One region of the Streptomyces lydicamycinicus genome, then DNA from elsewhere that is predicted to be linked to it. Evidence: riboswitches for the same ligand, from Rfam matches in the RefSeq annotation. Region 1 holds a riboswitch; the other holds the start of a gene.
The links. Region 1 has a riboswitch for cyclic di-AMP ahead of TU31_RS09170 (M23 family metallopeptidase). Riboswitches for the same ligand answer to the same signal wherever they lie in the genome.
Positions count from the first base shown of each region.

Region 2: another riboswitch for cyclic di-AMP. It lies ahead of TU31_RS01085 (C40 family peptidase); the one in region 1 lies ahead of TU31_RS09170 (M23 family metallopeptidase).

Region 1 is NZ_BBNO01000002.1:838,256-845,881, reverse strand. It holds gene TU31_RS09190 (very short patch repair endonuclease) at 1-264, shown strand, start outside; gene TU31_RS09185 (DNA cytosine methyltransferase) at 371-1,693, shown strand; gene TU31_RS39625 (hypothetical protein) at 2,006-2,323, shown strand; gene TU31_RS09175 (aldo/keto reductase) at 2,424-3,416, opposite strand; gene TU31_RS09170 (M23 family metallopeptidase) at 3,637-4,746, opposite strand; cyclic di-AMP (ydaO/yuaA leader) riboswitch at 4,758-4,912, opposite strand; gene TU31_RS09165 (DUF2332 domain-containing protein) at 5,197-6,315, shown strand; gene TU31_RS09160 (PP2C family protein-serine/threonine phosphatase) at 6,440-7,576, opposite strand.
Region 2 is NZ_BBNO01000001.1:247,228-254,853, reverse strand. It holds gene TU31_RS01100 (esterase/lipase family protein) at 1-74, shown strand, start outside; gene TU31_RS01095 (M23 family metallopeptidase) at 332-2,095, shown strand; gene pcrA (DNA helicase PcrA) at 2,174-4,651, opposite strand; cyclic di-AMP (ydaO/yuaA leader) riboswitch at 4,942-5,126, shown strand; gene TU31_RS01085 (C40 family peptidase) at 5,134-6,282, shown strand; gene TU31_RS01080 (hypothetical protein) at 6,399-6,752, opposite strand; gene TU31_RS01075 (C40 family peptidase) at 7,077-7,626, shown strand, end outside.

The sequences.
Region 1 (7,626 bases):
GACATCGCCTTCCCCGGCCCCAAGGTCGCGGTCTTCCTCGACGGCTGCTTCTGGCACGGCTGCCCCGAACACGCCACCCACCCCAAGGCCAACGCCAACTGGTGGCGCAACAAGCTCGACGGCAACATCGCCCGTGACCGTGAAACAACCGAACATCTCGTGGAACAGGGGTGGACGGTACTGCGCTTCTGGGAGCACGAGGATCCGGTGGCGGTTGCGGATCAGGTCGCGACAACCCTTTCCGCTACAGCTCGACGCCGCTGACTCAGGACCGTCGAGAGCCTCCGACGATCCTGGCTGATGCCACATCAACACCGGTGCTGTGCAAGAACAATGCCCCTTGTCAGTCGTGCCGGCTACACTCGCCGGCATGAGCATGCACGCCCCCGACCCCATCAGAATGATCGACCTCTTCTCCGGGGCGGGCGGGCTGACACAGGGGTTCCTCCGCGTCGCGGTTGACGGCTCGACCATCCCCGATGACGATTCGACCACTCAATCAGCGTTCTCACCTGTCGCCGCAGTGGAAGTCGACGCCGCGGCGGCCATGACCTATGCGGAGAACTTCGGCAAGCTGTCAGGGGGTACGGATCACGTATACCTCGGCGACATTTCGGATTGGGCCCAGGGCGAACTCCCCAAGGCAGAGGTAATCCTGGGCGGGCCACCTTGCCAAGGATTCTCCGGCCTCGGGAAAGAGAATCCGGACGACCCTCGAAATCAGTTGTGGCGACAATACTTCAAGGTCGTCGAAAAGGTGAATCCGAAGATCTTCGTCATCGAAAACGTTGACCGATTCAGCACGTCGCAAGAATTCGAGAACCTTCGCGCAGAGTTCAAAGAAGCCGGCTACGAGATCTGCGAGGAACTGCTCAACGCCGCGGATTTCGGTGTCGCCCAGGCACGCAAGCGCACCATTATCATCGGCACCCGGACCGACCACCCGATGGTCGAGCACCCGTCGGCAACACACGGGCGCCCGGAGCAGCCGCAGATTCCTGAGCCTCGAACGGAGAAGAATACGCAGCTCAGCTTCGCCACTCCTGCGACTCCGGGCGAAGGCAGTAGGGCCAATGACTGGGTTACGCTCGCCGAATGCCTAAAACACGTCACACCGCGCGTAACAGGCACCGACCTCCCCATTGTGACTGCTCACGACACCCCCGCACTGGTGCGCATCTCACGCAAAGTCAAGGAGACCGGGCACCTGAATCAGGCCTTCATCGATCGCATCCGGAATCAGATGCCCGGTCCCTTCCGAACGTCGCAGCTACACATCGGGCGAAATCCGACAGAATTGTCGCTGGCTCGCTACAGGGCCATTCCCCCAGGCGGCAATCGACATGACCTGGTAAATGCTTCGAAGGTCGGTGGGAAGTTGCTCTCGACAGAGAGTTGGATGAACCACCACTCCGGCTCGGGCGATGTCATGGGACGCCTTGTCTGGGAAAAGCCCTCGGTCACCATCAGGACGGAGTTCTTCAAGCCGGAGAAGGGACGTTATCTCCACCCCGATGAGCACCGGCCCATCACACACCTCGAAGCAGCACTGATCCAGGGCTTCCCTCAGCACTTCCGTTGGTTCGGCAGCAAGTCACAGATCGCTCGTCAGATCGGCAACGCGGTTCCCGTCGAGCTGGCCACGGCCATAGCCAAGGTCATCCGACAGGCATTGCGCGGGGGGCAGGAATGACTCCGAGCACGCCGCCCGGACAGCAAACGCTCGTGCTTGTTCAACTGCCGGGCACGACGTCGACTCTGCGGCACAAGTCGTGCCCGCCCTTCTCCATGCCTGCCGGCACCACTGCACTTTTTCCCTTGCGACGCCCTCAGTTCGGCCTTGAGCCACTCAGGGGGAGCTACCCGAACAGCGCAACCGGAGAATGTCGCCGCAAGCGTTCGAGGAAGCCCGCCAGGGTCTCCCTGTAGGGCGACGACGGAGGGCCGGCACCGGCAACCTGTGCGTAGGCTCGGAGAAGTCGTCCCTGATGAGGAGGTTGTACTGATGGCCCGGATTCCCACAGCAGTGGTTGCAGCAAGTGGCCTGGTAGGTGGCTACGGTGTGGCTCGCTGGAGCAAGAAGCGGCCGCTCGGGGGTATGGCGCTGGCGGCGGCCGGGGCCGTTGCGGCCAAGGAGTGGGAGCGACAGGCCGGAGGGGCAACAGCTGCGGCATTGTGCGGAATGTATGTCGCCGCGTTTGCCGGGTCGCATCCGTTGGCGAAGAAGATCGGGGCGTGGCCTTCGGTGTTCGCGGTGGCGGGTGGGATGGCACTCGCTTCGTGGGTGGCGGTGGACCATCGGCGGTGCGACGGCACCACGTGACAGCGAAACGTCACGACCGCACGCCATGACGCCGACAGGTGGGGTGGGACGCAAGGTTCCAACGCCACCACCCCACAACCTTGTTGAAGGCCCGATTACATCAGGCCGAAGCCTCATCCAGCAGCTTGAGTTCGTCCTCCGTCAGGGTCACATCGCCCACCGCCAGTAGTGCCGGGAGCTGTTCCACCGTGCGGGCGCTCGCGATCGGTGCTGCGACGGTGGGCTGGGCGGTGAGCCAGGCGAGGGCGATGGTGGCGGGTTCGGCGCGGTGGGCGGTGGCGACGGTGTCGAGGGCCTGGAGGACGCGGCGGCCGCGGTCGGTGTCCACGTACTTGGCGGCGCCTCCCGAGCGGGCGCTGTCGACATGGGTCCCCGGGCGGTACTTGCCGGTCAGGAAGCCGGAGGCGAGGGCGTAGTACGGCACGGCGGCCAGGTCGTGGCGGGCGGCGACCTCGGCGAGTTCGCCCTCGTAGGTGTCGCGGGAGACCAGGTTGTAGTGGGGCTGGAGGGCGACATAGCGGGCCAGGCCCTCGCGGGCCGAGCAGGCCAGGGACTCCTCCAGGCGCTGCGCCGAGATGTTGGAGGCGGCGATCTCGCGGACCTTGCCGGCCCGGACGAGGTCGTCGAGGGCGGTGAGGAACTCCGGGACCTCGACCGACTCGTCGTCGTAGTGGGTGTAGTAGAGGTCGATGTAGTCGGTGCGCAGACGGGTCAGCGAGGCGTCGACCGCGGACTTGATGGTGGCGGGGGACAGGCCCTTGTAACCGGGGAGGGCGCCGACCTTGGTGGCGATGACGACCTCGGAGCGATTGCCGCGGGAGGCCAGCCAGTTGCCGATGACGGTCTCGGATTCGCCGCCCTCGTTGCCGGGGACCCAGTACGAGTAGGCGTCGGCGGTGTCGATGAAATTGCCGCCGCCCGCCACATACGCGTCGAGCACGGCGAAGGACGTCGCTTCGTCGGCCGTCCAGCCGAAGACATTGCCCCCGAGGGACAGCGGGGAGACGGAGAGCGAGCCGAGGGGCCTGCGGCCGAGGGGGCTTCGGGGGCCGGGATTGCCTGCGATGTCTGGAGCGCTGTGTGCGGCGGTCATACGTTGTTGCAGCGTCGGGGGAAGAGGAGTTATTCCGTCCTCTTCCCCCGGTGCGCGTACAGGCAACTCCCGTCAGATGCACACCGATTGAGGTCGGTGTTCAGGCACCCATGTCGCCGCTCATGCGTTGAGGCCGTCGATCATGCGCCCATGTAGCCGCTCATACGTTGAGGCCATCGGCCATGCACGGTCCCCGTCGGTCACGCACACACGCCGTCCGTCACACGCTGAGCCCATGATCGCGCAGCCACGGCATCGGGTCGATCGGGTCGCCGGCGTCGGGGCGCACCTCCAGGTGGAGGTGGGGGCCGGTGACGTTGCCGGTGGCGCCGACGCGGCCGATGACGTCGCCGGTGTTGACCTTGCCGGAGGTCTTCACCATCGAGGACAGGTGGCAGAACCAGAGTTCGGTGCCGTCGTCGAGGGTGAGGACGATGCGGTAGCCGTAAGAGCCCGCCCAGCCGGCCTGGGTGATGGTGCCGGAGTGCACCGCCTTGACGGGGGTGCCGGTCGGCGCGGCGAAGTCCTGTCCGGTGTGGTCGGCGGCCCAGCGGTCGCCGGCCTGGCCGAAGCTGGCGGTGAGCGTGTAGGAGGACACGGGGGCGATGAAGCTCTTCGCCAGTTCGGCGAGGCGCTCGGCCTCCGCCTTCCGCCGGGCCGCTTCCTCCGCCTTGCGCTTGGCCTCCATCTCGGCCGCCTTCTTGGCTGCTGCGGCCTTTTCGGCCGACTTCTGGTGGGCGGCGGCTTCCGTTGCGGCCTGCTGGACAGCGGCCTTTTCGGCGGCGTCGCGGGCCTCCTGCTCGGCGCTGCCCTGCTGCGCGTCGGCCTGCTGGAGGATGCGGCTGCGCAGCGCCTCACCGGCGCCCGCGGCGTTACCCGTGTCCGCGCCCGTCCGCGTGGAAGCGACAGTGGCCGCGCCGTCGGCGGGAGCCGAGGCGGCGTCGGTGGCCGCGGAGTCCTCGTCGGATATCAGCTCGCCGATGCCGGGAAGCTCCTTGGCGTCCGGCAGCTTCTCGGAGAGGTCGTCGGCCATGCCGCCGATGTCGGGCATCGAGATCGGCACCGGCGGACGGTCCTCGGCCGAGGCCATTCCGCTCGCACCGACCGCCGCGATGACTCCGACACCCAGGACGGTGCCGCTGCGGGCGAATCCACCGCCGCGCTGCTTGGCGACGCGGTGCTTGCCTCGAACGGAACGGGTGGATTCCTCGGTGGGATTCCATTCCTCCCACGGTCCGTCGCCGTCATCGACGCCGGGGCCGGCGAAGGCACCTCGGTCATCGAGCGCGTAGGCGGTCGGGTCCTCGGGGGTAGGCCTGTTGGACGCCACGGGGGCGCACTCCTTTCCTTCCTTCTCGCCTACCGGGTTAGCTGACGGGTTCGGAGCAGGAAGGTCTCCTACGGACGCCCGCTGGCGGAGGGCGTCCGATTCACCCCAAGGAAGTGGTTCCCCGGTTCCCTTGGTGCAGTTCGAAGTGCTTGGGGGTGCGTGAAAAGCGCGTGCGGGATTCGGCGTCGGCGCGCGGTGCCGCCTCGGGCGACGGCTGGGACGACCGCGCTGCGTTATCGGACAGTAATAGAGACGGCGACCGAATTCCAAGCGTTCCCACGAATCCGTATGCGCTCCGCACGAGCTGCCGCGCGGTCTTTTCGGCCAGCAGGGCAGCAATCCGGGCGAGTTGGCCCGCCACCCCTAAACGATCTCGCGCGGATTGTGTGCCAGTCGTTATGCGCAGGGGTGCCCCTCAGCTACGGAGGGTGAGAGCAGTAACGTCGGATCATGGTCGTCAACGTCGGGAACACCGGGAACGCCGGACGGGCTGCCGGTTACGCGTGGGGAGTGGCGGAGCGGTACCGGGAGTTCTCCTGGCGGGAGGCGCGCGGCCGGTCCGACGCGCACGAGGAGCTGAGCGCGCGGATCAGCCAGGACCCGGAGTTCTGCGATCTGCTGTCCGGTTCGCTGCCCGCCGGCAGCAAACAGCAGCCGGACCTCCTGCTCGCCGCCGTCCGCTATCTCGACGGCCCGCACGCCGAAATGGGCCCGCGCGGTGCGGCCGCGTACGGGCGCTGGCGCGAGTGGACGATCCGGCACTGGGACGAGGTGCGCGCGGTGATCATGCAGCGCGCCACCCAGACCAACGAACCGGCCCGCTGCGCCACCCTGCTGCCGCTGCTCGCCCGTCTGCCGCAGCCGCTGGCGCTGCTGGAGGCCGGCACGTCGGCGGGGCTGTGTCTGCACCCCGACCGCTATCGCTATCGGTACGAGGCCGCAGGCGAGGACGGGCCGCGCCGCCGGGCCGAGCTGGGGGCGCCGGAGAGCCCGCTGGTGTTCACCTGCCGTACGGGAGGGGCGGCCGACGAGCTGCCCGAACGGCTGCCGCAGATCGTCTGGCGGGCCGGCATCGACCTCGACCCGCTCGATCCGGTCGACGAACCGGACGATCTGCGCTGGCTCCAGGCGCTCGTATGGCCGGGTGACGGGGAGCGTGCGGCACGGCTGTCCGCGGCCGTTGACACGGTGCGGCCGGCGCCGCGGCCGCGGATGGTACGCGGCGACCTGATCGACGAGCTGCCCGCGCTCGCCGCCGAGGCACCGCCCGAGGCGACGCTGGTCATCTTCCACAGCGCCGTGCTGCCCTATCTCCCGCCCGCCCGCCGCGAGGAGTTCGCCCGTCTCGTACGGTCGCTGCTCGCCGGGCGGCCCGGCGGCGGCCACTGGATCTCCAACGAGCACCACTCCGTGCTGCCGTGGATCACCGACTCCGCACCCCACTCGCCCCGCCCGGACGACGCCCTGCACCTGACCCTCGCGCTCGACGGACACCCGGTCGCGCTCACCGGCCCGCATGGCCAGAGCCTGCACAGCCTCTCCGGCGCGAGGGGCACGCCGGGGCGCTGAGCGGGGCCGGGGGGCGGATGCGCTCCCCGGCTCCCGTACGGCCCGCCGTACGCCCGCCCGTCCCCCCTACGCGGGTCCCGCCCCCATAGGCCCCCGCCCGCCAAGCCCTCCTACGGGCCACCGCCTACACCCCCATAGGCCGCTGCACCGCCAGCAGTGCCATGTCGTCGGCCGACGCACCGCCCGTATGCCGTGCCACATCCTCAACCACGGTGTCCACGAGGACGTCCGGGCCGGGGAACCGGCAGCCGCGCAGTTTGCCCGACGGGTTGTAGTAGCGGCCGAGCAGGTCCCGGGCACCGGTCACACCGTCGGTGAAGAAGAGCAGCAGGGCCCCGGCCGGGAAGAACGTCTCGTCCGGCCGGTCCGGCCGGTGTGCCATCTCGCCCAGCCCGAGGGGCGGCGCCGGTGCCCCCGGCAGCAGCTCGCGCAGCCCGCCGTCCGGGGTGAGCAGCAGCGGCGAGGGGTGGCCCCGGTTGAGCACACGCAGCACGGACGGCCCGTTGGCGGGGATCTCGGCCAGGACGGCAGTGGTGAAGCCCTCGGTCTGCTCCACCCCGTCGCGCCGCCCGCCCTCCCGCCGCAGCGCCCGCTCCAGCCGGCCCGCCACCGCCTCCAGGGTGCGCTCCTGTTCCGCCGCCTCACGGAAGGCGCCGATGACGATCACCGCGGTCCGCACCGCGTCCAGCCCCTTGCCCCGTACGTCCCCGACGAGCAGCCGTACGCCGTGCGGGGTCTCCTGCACCGCATAGAGGTCGCCACCGCTCCGGTCCGCCGCCCGCGCGCCCACATAGCGGGCGGCGATGGCGAGCCCGGCGAGCCGTTCGGGCGGCGTGGGCAGGACGGCGCGCTGGGCGGCCGCCGAGACGTCCCGTAGGGAGGCCGGGCGGACGTCGGCGCTCCGGACGAGCCGGTTGATGCCGAGGGCCGACAGGGCGACGGCAAGGACCATGGCGACCTCCGTCGCCGACTCGCCGTGGTCCTGTGCGGCGCCGCCGCGATAGAGGACGACCCAGATCTCGCCGAACACGGCGGCCAGGGCCGTGAGAGCGGTGCCGCGCAGGGCGAAGAGCGGCGCGGCGACCAGCGGGGCGGCCGAGAAGAAGGGGGCGGCGGTGTAGCCGGCGGGCGTCCCCACACCGAAGGCGACGCCGCCGACGATCAGGAGGACGGGAAGCCGGCGCACCAGCAGCCGGCCGGACCACACCAGCCGGGCACGGCGCTCCCCGCTGCCCTCGGGGGGCGCCTCACCTCGGAGCATCCGCACCGGTCTCGCCCCACTCCCGCCCGTCCGTACGGGACCGCCGTGCC
Region 2 (7,626 bases), on a different contig from region 1:
CCGCCGGAATACGGGAAGCGCTGGCAGCGGCGGAAACCGCGGAAGGAGCCGCGGAGACCATTTCGGTGGCCTGACCGGCCGACCGCGACGACCAGCCAGGCGTCCACGGGAGGCCGTCACGACGCCGTATCGCCGCCGCATCCACGACATGATCTTGACGAGAAGTCGAACAAACTTCGAACGAGGCGCCAAGAGCTCGCATGGGGACTGCCGAAAGGCGGCCAAATGCCCGATCTGGCCTAGCCCAAAACCAGTTGAAGATTGTCGCCGTCGCGTACCGCCGGGTACAGTCGCCGCTAATTCTCCTGCTGCCGAGGCGAAAGAGAAGTTGGTGAACGACCGTCACCCCTCGGGGGCCCAGCCTCCGACCGGCTCTCCAGCCGACGCCTCGTATGCGCATTACCCGGCCTACGACTCCTATGCACCGCAGGCCCCGGCCGGCGTTGCCGAATACGGCGACGGCGACCCCCTCTTCGGCTCGCTCCCCGGCTCGTACGAGACCGGTATGTACGACACCGGCACCTATGACACCGGGATGTACGACACCGGTACACACAGCGCGACGGGCGCCTACGGCATGAGCGTCTACGGCACCGGCACATACGGCACCGATACCTATGACACGGGGACATACCCGGCGGGCGACGGCTATGCCACCGGCGCGTACGACACCGGCAGCTACGCCTCACCCCAATGGGACACCGGCGCGTGGGAGACCGGCGGATGGGACACCGGCGCCTATGCCGCCGCCGACCCGCACACGTCCGAGGCGGGCTACGACCCGTACGCGCACACCACCTACGACGCCCCGGCGCAGGACGCGAGCGCCTACGCCTCGTCCGGGTTCGAGACGGCCGGTTACGACGCCACCGCGTACGGTCACGGCGGCTACGACACCGGGAGCTATCCCACCGGCGCGTATGACACCGGCAGTTACGCCACCGGCGCGTACGAGGCCGCCGACACCTTCGACGCCTTCGACCGGCAGGCCACCGCGCTCCAGGAGACCGCGAGCTACGAAGCCACCGCGATCTGGTCGACCACGGACCAGGACCTGCTCGCCAACATCCCGGCGCAGGCCGGGCCGCCCCCGACCGACACCCTCCAGTGGGACAGCGCCACTTGGGACGAGGCCGGACACTTCAGCAACGACGGCCCCGACGGCGACCGGCCCGCGGACGACCCGTACGACACCGGCCGGGCCGAGGCGGACGAGCACTCCCCCGGCGACGCCGAGGACTACAGCGAGGCCGCGGCCGTGGCGGACGCCATGACGCAGGCCATGCCGATCACCCCCGCCGCCCCCGCCCCCGTTGGCCGGCGGGTCGCCGGGCCGGACACCGGGAAGGCCGTCCGCGGCCGGGGCCGGCGGCGTACGGCGAAGCGGTCGGCACTGCTGACCGTCGCGGTGCCGTCGGTCGCCGCCATGGGCGTGTGCGCGGTGGCCGCCGCGTCCGTCACCGGCTTCGGCGGGGACGACCAGAGCGAAGCGACCGCCCAGGCCGCGCCCGACGCCGGGGCCGTCAAGCCGGCCGCGGCCAACAACAAGCTCGACACCCAGCTCGCCGGACTCAGCGCCAGCGCCGACGACTTCCGCGACCGGGCCAGCCGTACCCAGGAGCGGATCGACCTCAAGGAGCGCCAGGCGCAGGAGCGCAAGCGCAAGGCGGAGGAGGCGGCCCGCAAGGAGGCGATGCGGCCCAAGTTCCTGCTGCCGGTCAAGCAGCACGGGCTGAGCGCCCAGTTCGGCCAGGCCGGGGTGAACTGGATGTCGCTGCACACCGGTATCGACTTCCCGGTCAGCTACGGCACCCCGGTCATGTCCGCCACCGACGGCACCGTACGCACCCAGTGGAACTCCGCCTACGGCAACATGGCGATCGTGACGGCGCCCGACGGCACCGAGACGTGGTACTGCCATCTCAGCAGCACCAAGATCCGCTCCGGTTCGGTCAAGGCCGGTGACCAGATTGCCTATTCGGGCAACTCCGGCAATTCCACCGGACCGCATCTGCACTTCGAGGTGCGTCCCGGCGGCGGCGCGGCGGTCGACCCGCTGCCGTGGCTGCGCGACCACGGCCTCGACCCGAACTGACCGCCGACGACTCCGTCGAAGCCCCCGAGGCATGTGCCCGGGGGCTTCCGGCTTCCCGCTTCCCGCTTCCCGCTTCCGCTACAGCTTCTCCACCGGCGCGTACCGCAGCAGCAGCCGCTTGGGCTTCTCGCCGCCGAAGTCGATCGTCGCCTCGGCGTTGTCACCGCTGCCCTTGACGCCGACGACCGTGCCGAGGCCGAAGCTGTCGTGGGTGACGCGGTCGCCGATGGCCAGTGAGACCACCGGGCGGTCCGAGGTGCGGCGGGTCGCAAAGCCACTGGGACCCTTGGCGCGCGACGACGACAGCGAGGAGCCGAAGCCGCCTCCGCCGCCCGCCGACAGTCCGCCCATGGAGGCGGACGGCGTCGCCGGGCCCGTCCGCTTCCACTCCACGTAGTCGTCCGGGATCTCCTCCAGGAACCGGGAGGGCGGGTTGTACGAGGGCTGGCCCCAGGCGCTGCGCATCGTCGAGCGGGTGACATAGAGCCGCTCGCGGGCGCGGGTGATGCCGACATAGGCCAGCCGGCGCTCCTCCTCCAGCTCCTTGGTCTGGCCCAGCGAGCGCATGTGCGGGAAGACGCCGTCCTCCATGCCGGTCAGGAAGACCACCGGGAATTCCAGGCCCTTGGCGGTGTGCAGCGTCATGAGGGTGATGACGCCGCTGCCTTCCTCGTCCTCGTCCGGGATCTGGTCGGAGTCGGCGACCAGGGCGACCTGCTCCAGGAAGTCGGAGAGGGTGCCGGGCCCCGGGGCGGCAGCCCCTGATGTCGCAGCTTCCCCGCGGTCCTGCTCGAATTCCAGGGCGACGGCGGCGAGTTCCTGGAGGTTCTCGATCCGGGTCTCGTCCTGCGGGTCGGTGGAGGCCTGGAGCTCGGCGAGGTAGCCCGTACGCTCCAGGACCGCTTCCAGGATGGTGGCGGGGCCGGCGCCGGACTCGACGATGGTCCGTAGCTCCTCCATGAGGACGTTGAAGCGCTTGACGGCGTTGGCGGAGCGGGCCGCCATGCCGTAGGCCTCGTCGACCCGGCGCAGCGCCTGCGGGAAGGTGATCTTCTCGCGGAGGGACAGGGCGTCGATCATCGCCTCGGCGCGGTCGCCGATGCCGCGCTTGGGAACGTTGAGGATGCGGCGCAGCGGGACGGTGTCCTCGGGGTTGGCGAGCACCCGCAGATAGGCGAGCACATCGCGGACCTCCTTGCGCTCGTAGAAGCGCACACCGCCGACGACCTTGTAGGGCAGCCCGACCCGGATGAAGATCTCTTCGAAGACACGGGACTGGGCGTTGGTGCGGTAGAAGACGGCGACATCGCCGGCCCTGGCGTCCTTGGCGTCCGTCAGCCGGTCGATCTCGTCGGCGACGAACTGGGCCTCGTCGTGCTCGGTGTCGGCGACATAGCCGGTGATCTTGGGCCCGGCGCCGGCGTCCGTCCAGAGGTTCTTGGGGCGGCGGTTCTCGTTGCGCTCGATGACGGCGTTGGCGGCGGACAGGATCGTCTGCGACGAGCGGTAGTTCTGCTCCAGCAGGATCGTGGTCGCGTCCGGGTAGTCCTCCTCGAACTGGAGGATGTTGCGGATCGTGGCGCCGCGGAAGGCGTAGATCGACTGGTCGGCGTCACCGACGACGCAGAGCTCGGCGGCGGTCTCGGCGGGGCCGACCAGTTCGCGTACGAGGGTGTACTGGGCGTGGTTGGTGTCCTGGTACTCGTCGACGAGGACATGACGGAAGCGGCGGCGGTAGTGCTCGGCGACGTCCGGGAAGGCCTGGAGCAGATTGACCGTCGTCATGATGATGTCGTCGAAGTCCAGGGCGTTGGCCTCGCGCAGCCGTGCCTGGTACATCGCATACGCCTCGGCCAGCGTCTTCTCGAAGCCGTCGGCGGCCGTCCCGGCGAAGGTCTCCTCGTCGATGAGCTCGTTCTTGAGGTTGGAGATCTTCGCGCTGAAGGACTTGGGCGGGTAGCGCTTGGGGTCCAGATCCAGATCGCGGCAGACCAGGGCCATCAGGCGCTTGGAATCGGCGGCGTCGTAGATCGAGAAGGACGAGGTGAAGCCCAGCTTCTTGGACTCGCGGCGCAGGATGCGGACGCAGGCGCTGTGGAAGGTGGAGACCCACATGGCGTTCGCGCGCGGGCCGACCAGTTCCTCGACGCGCTCCTTCATCTCACCGGCGGCCTTGTTGGTGAACGTGATCGCGAGGATCTGGCCCGGGTGAACATGCCGCTCGGCGAGCAGATGCGCGATGCGGTGGGTGAGCACCCGGGTCTTGCCGGAGCCGGCGCCGGCGACGATCAGCAGCGGGCCGCCGGTGTGCACCACGGCGGCCTTCTGCTCGTCGTTGAGCCCCTCCAGCAGCGTCGCCGGGTCGATGACGGGGCGGGCGGCGCCGTCGCGGTAATACGACTCCCTGGGCACGGGCGCGTCGAACCTCCCGCCGAAGAGGTCGGCGGGGATCTCCTCCGGGGCCGGGCCGTGCTCGTCCTCGGGGGGCGGGGGGTGCTCCTCCTCGCCCTTGGGGCCGAGGTCCGCCAGGAAGCTGTCGTCAAAGAGGCTGCTCATCGCCCACCGAGTCTAGGCCGCCGCACTGACAGTCCGCCGCGGAGTGGCGGATTGCGGGCCGTCTCCGGGCGGTCCCGCGCGCAGTGCCAGGTCAGGCGGCCGGCGGCCAGGCGTCGGCTGGGGGGCGCTTCGTCTACCCGAACCCGACATCTGCCACAACAACCCCCGCATCGCGTTCAGGTCACGAAAAGGTTTCGGGCATATCGAACATCAGCCTTCACAGGAGCCACACGAGTTGGCTAACGTCCTCGCTCAGGCAGCCCGCCTCCCCGCGGACGACAGGTTCGCACGGGCCGCCGACGCCGAGTCCGGCCCTGCCCTCAGGCACCCGGAGCCGGGGACCCACCAGCACCACCGGGGTGAATCGATCCGTACGGCCGTCGCCAGTGGACGTCCGGACCGTAGGGCAAGCCTTCCGTCAGCGACACCGCCCGAACCCGACAGCTAACCCGGTAGGCGGTCCACGGAAGGAGTTGCCGGTCTTGGCGTCGCATCGCAAGCCGCGCACCAGCGTTCTCGCCTCACCCACCGGCCGTCGTACGGCGGCCGGCCTCACCACCGCCGCCCTCGCCTCGGTCACGCTGCTCTCGCAGTCCGCCGACGCGGCCCCCAGGGCGCCCAAGCCCACCGTCGAAGAGGTCAAACAGAAGGTCGACGATCTCTACCACCAGGCCGAGGTGGCCACCCAGAAATACAACGCCGCCAAGGAGCGCGCCGAGACCCAGCGCGACACCGTGGACGACCTGCTCGACGCCTCCGCCAAGCGCGCCGAGAAGATGAACGAGTCCCGGCGCCTGCTGGGCACCTTCGCCTCGGCGCAGTACCGGACCGGTGGCATGAACCCGACGGCGCAGCTGATGCTCGCCAAGGACCCGCAGCAGTTCGTCGACCGCAACCACCTCATGGAGCGGCTGACCGGCCGGCAGAAGCAGGCCGTCACCGACTACCAGGAGCAGCAGGCGGCGGCCGCCAAGCAGCGCGCCCAGGCGACCCGCAGCCTGGAGCGGTTGCAGGCGTCGCAGGCCTCCCTCAAGGAATCCAAGCGCTCCGTCCAGGACAAGCTGGCCGAGGCCCGGCAGCTGCTGTCCCGGCTGACCGCGCAGGAGAAGGCGCGGCTGGCGGAGCTGGAGCGCCAGAAGGAGGCGGCGGCCAAGCGCCGGGCCGCGGAGGAGGCGCGCAAGCAGCAGGAGCGGGAGCGCCAGCGGCAGCAGGACGGCGACGGCTCGACGGGTGGCTCGACCGGGGGCTCCACCGGTGGTGGCTCCACGGACGACTCGGCCTCCAGCAAGGGCGCCAAGGCGCTCGCCTTCGCCCGCGCCCAGATCGGCAAGCCGTATGTCTGGGGCGCGACCGGGCCCACTTCCTACGACTGCTCGGGGCTGACCCAGGCAGCATGGAAGGCGGCGGGCGTCGATCTGCCGCGGACGACCTGGGACCAGGTCAAGGTGGGCCAGCGGGTGGCCACCAAGGATCTTCAGCCCGGCGACCTGGTCTTCTTCTATGACGACATCAGCCACGTCGGCATGTACATGGGCGACGGGAAGATGGTGCACGCTCCGAAGCCGGGCGCCAGCGTCCGGGAGGAGTCGATCTACTACATGCCGATATACGGGAGCGTCCGCCCGGGCTGAGCCCGCCCCGCTCCCCCACCAGACCACCCCCCACGGTCACCCCCCACACCACCGCGCGGCCGTCGCCTCCGGATACGGAGGCGAGGACCGCGCGGTGTGCCGTGGTGGGGCGCTCGTCAGGTCCAGAGCACCGCGATGAAGATGTTGGCCACGGTCAGGCCGCCGACCGCGCCGAAGAGCGGCTTGTCGACCGTCTCGTCGTCCCGCTTGACGTAGACCAGCGCCAGGATCACCACCAGGACGGCCATCTTGATGCCGAGCTTGAGGTTGTTCAGCGGGTGGTCCTGGGCCTGATTGAGACCGACCAGCACGATGCCGGTGACCAGCATCGTCAGTGCGCCGTGCAGCATGGCCGGCACGAAGCGGGCGGTACCCGCGCTCATCGCCTTCATCTGGGTCAGAAAGCCGCCCAGCAGGGAGGCGATACCGATGATGTGCAGGCCGACGAAGATATTGGTTACTACGTCCATAGTGCTGGATCGTAGCCGCCGTATAGCACGGCCCTTCGGGCAGGGCGCCCACTATCGCCGCTTCGGTCAGGCCAGGCCGGTCCCGGCCGTACGGCCATGGCACCGCGGTCACCCGCGCACTCGCCGCGGTCGAAAGCGAACAATGCCGGGCAAGCGCACTCACTGCCGCAACACCCAGGCTTAGCGTCCTCCCTCAGGCGGCCGACTCCCCGCCTCGCCGGTCTCCCACCGGCGTTCCGTCGGCCGCCCCCGCCGAGAGGTGCGGCGGCGGCCCGTTGCCCCCGTGACGGACCGTCGCCGGACCCGCGGCTCGAAGGGAAGGAAGTGACGGCCACCGTGGCCTCGCACCGCAAGCCCCGGCAGCATCCGCTCGCCTCGCTCACCGGTGGCGGCTCGCGCAGCGCGCGCACCGCCCGTACGGCCGCCACCCTGGCGCTGGCCGGTGCCGCCCCCACGTTCGGCCTCGCGCAGGCGGCAGGCGCCCCCCTCACCCCCGATTTCGACGCCGCCGGCCAGGCCGCACACCGGCTCACCCCCGCCCAGGTCAAGGACCGGGTCGACGCGCTGTACCAGGAGGCAGAGGTGGCCACGCAGAGCTACAACGGTGCGAAGGAATCCGCCGACACCGCACGCGAGGAGCTGAGCCGGCTCCAGGACGAGGCCGCCCGCAGGACCGGGAAGCTGAACGCCGCCCGCGCCGAACTGGGCGCCCTGGCCGCCGGCCAGTACCGCTCCGGCGGCGTCGACCCGACCGTGCGGCTGCTGCTGTCCGCTGACCCCCAGCGCTATCTGGACGGCGCCGCGGTGCTGGAGCGTACGGGCAGCCATCAGGCGACCGCCGTGGCCGGTTACGCGCGCCGGCTCGGCAGCGTCC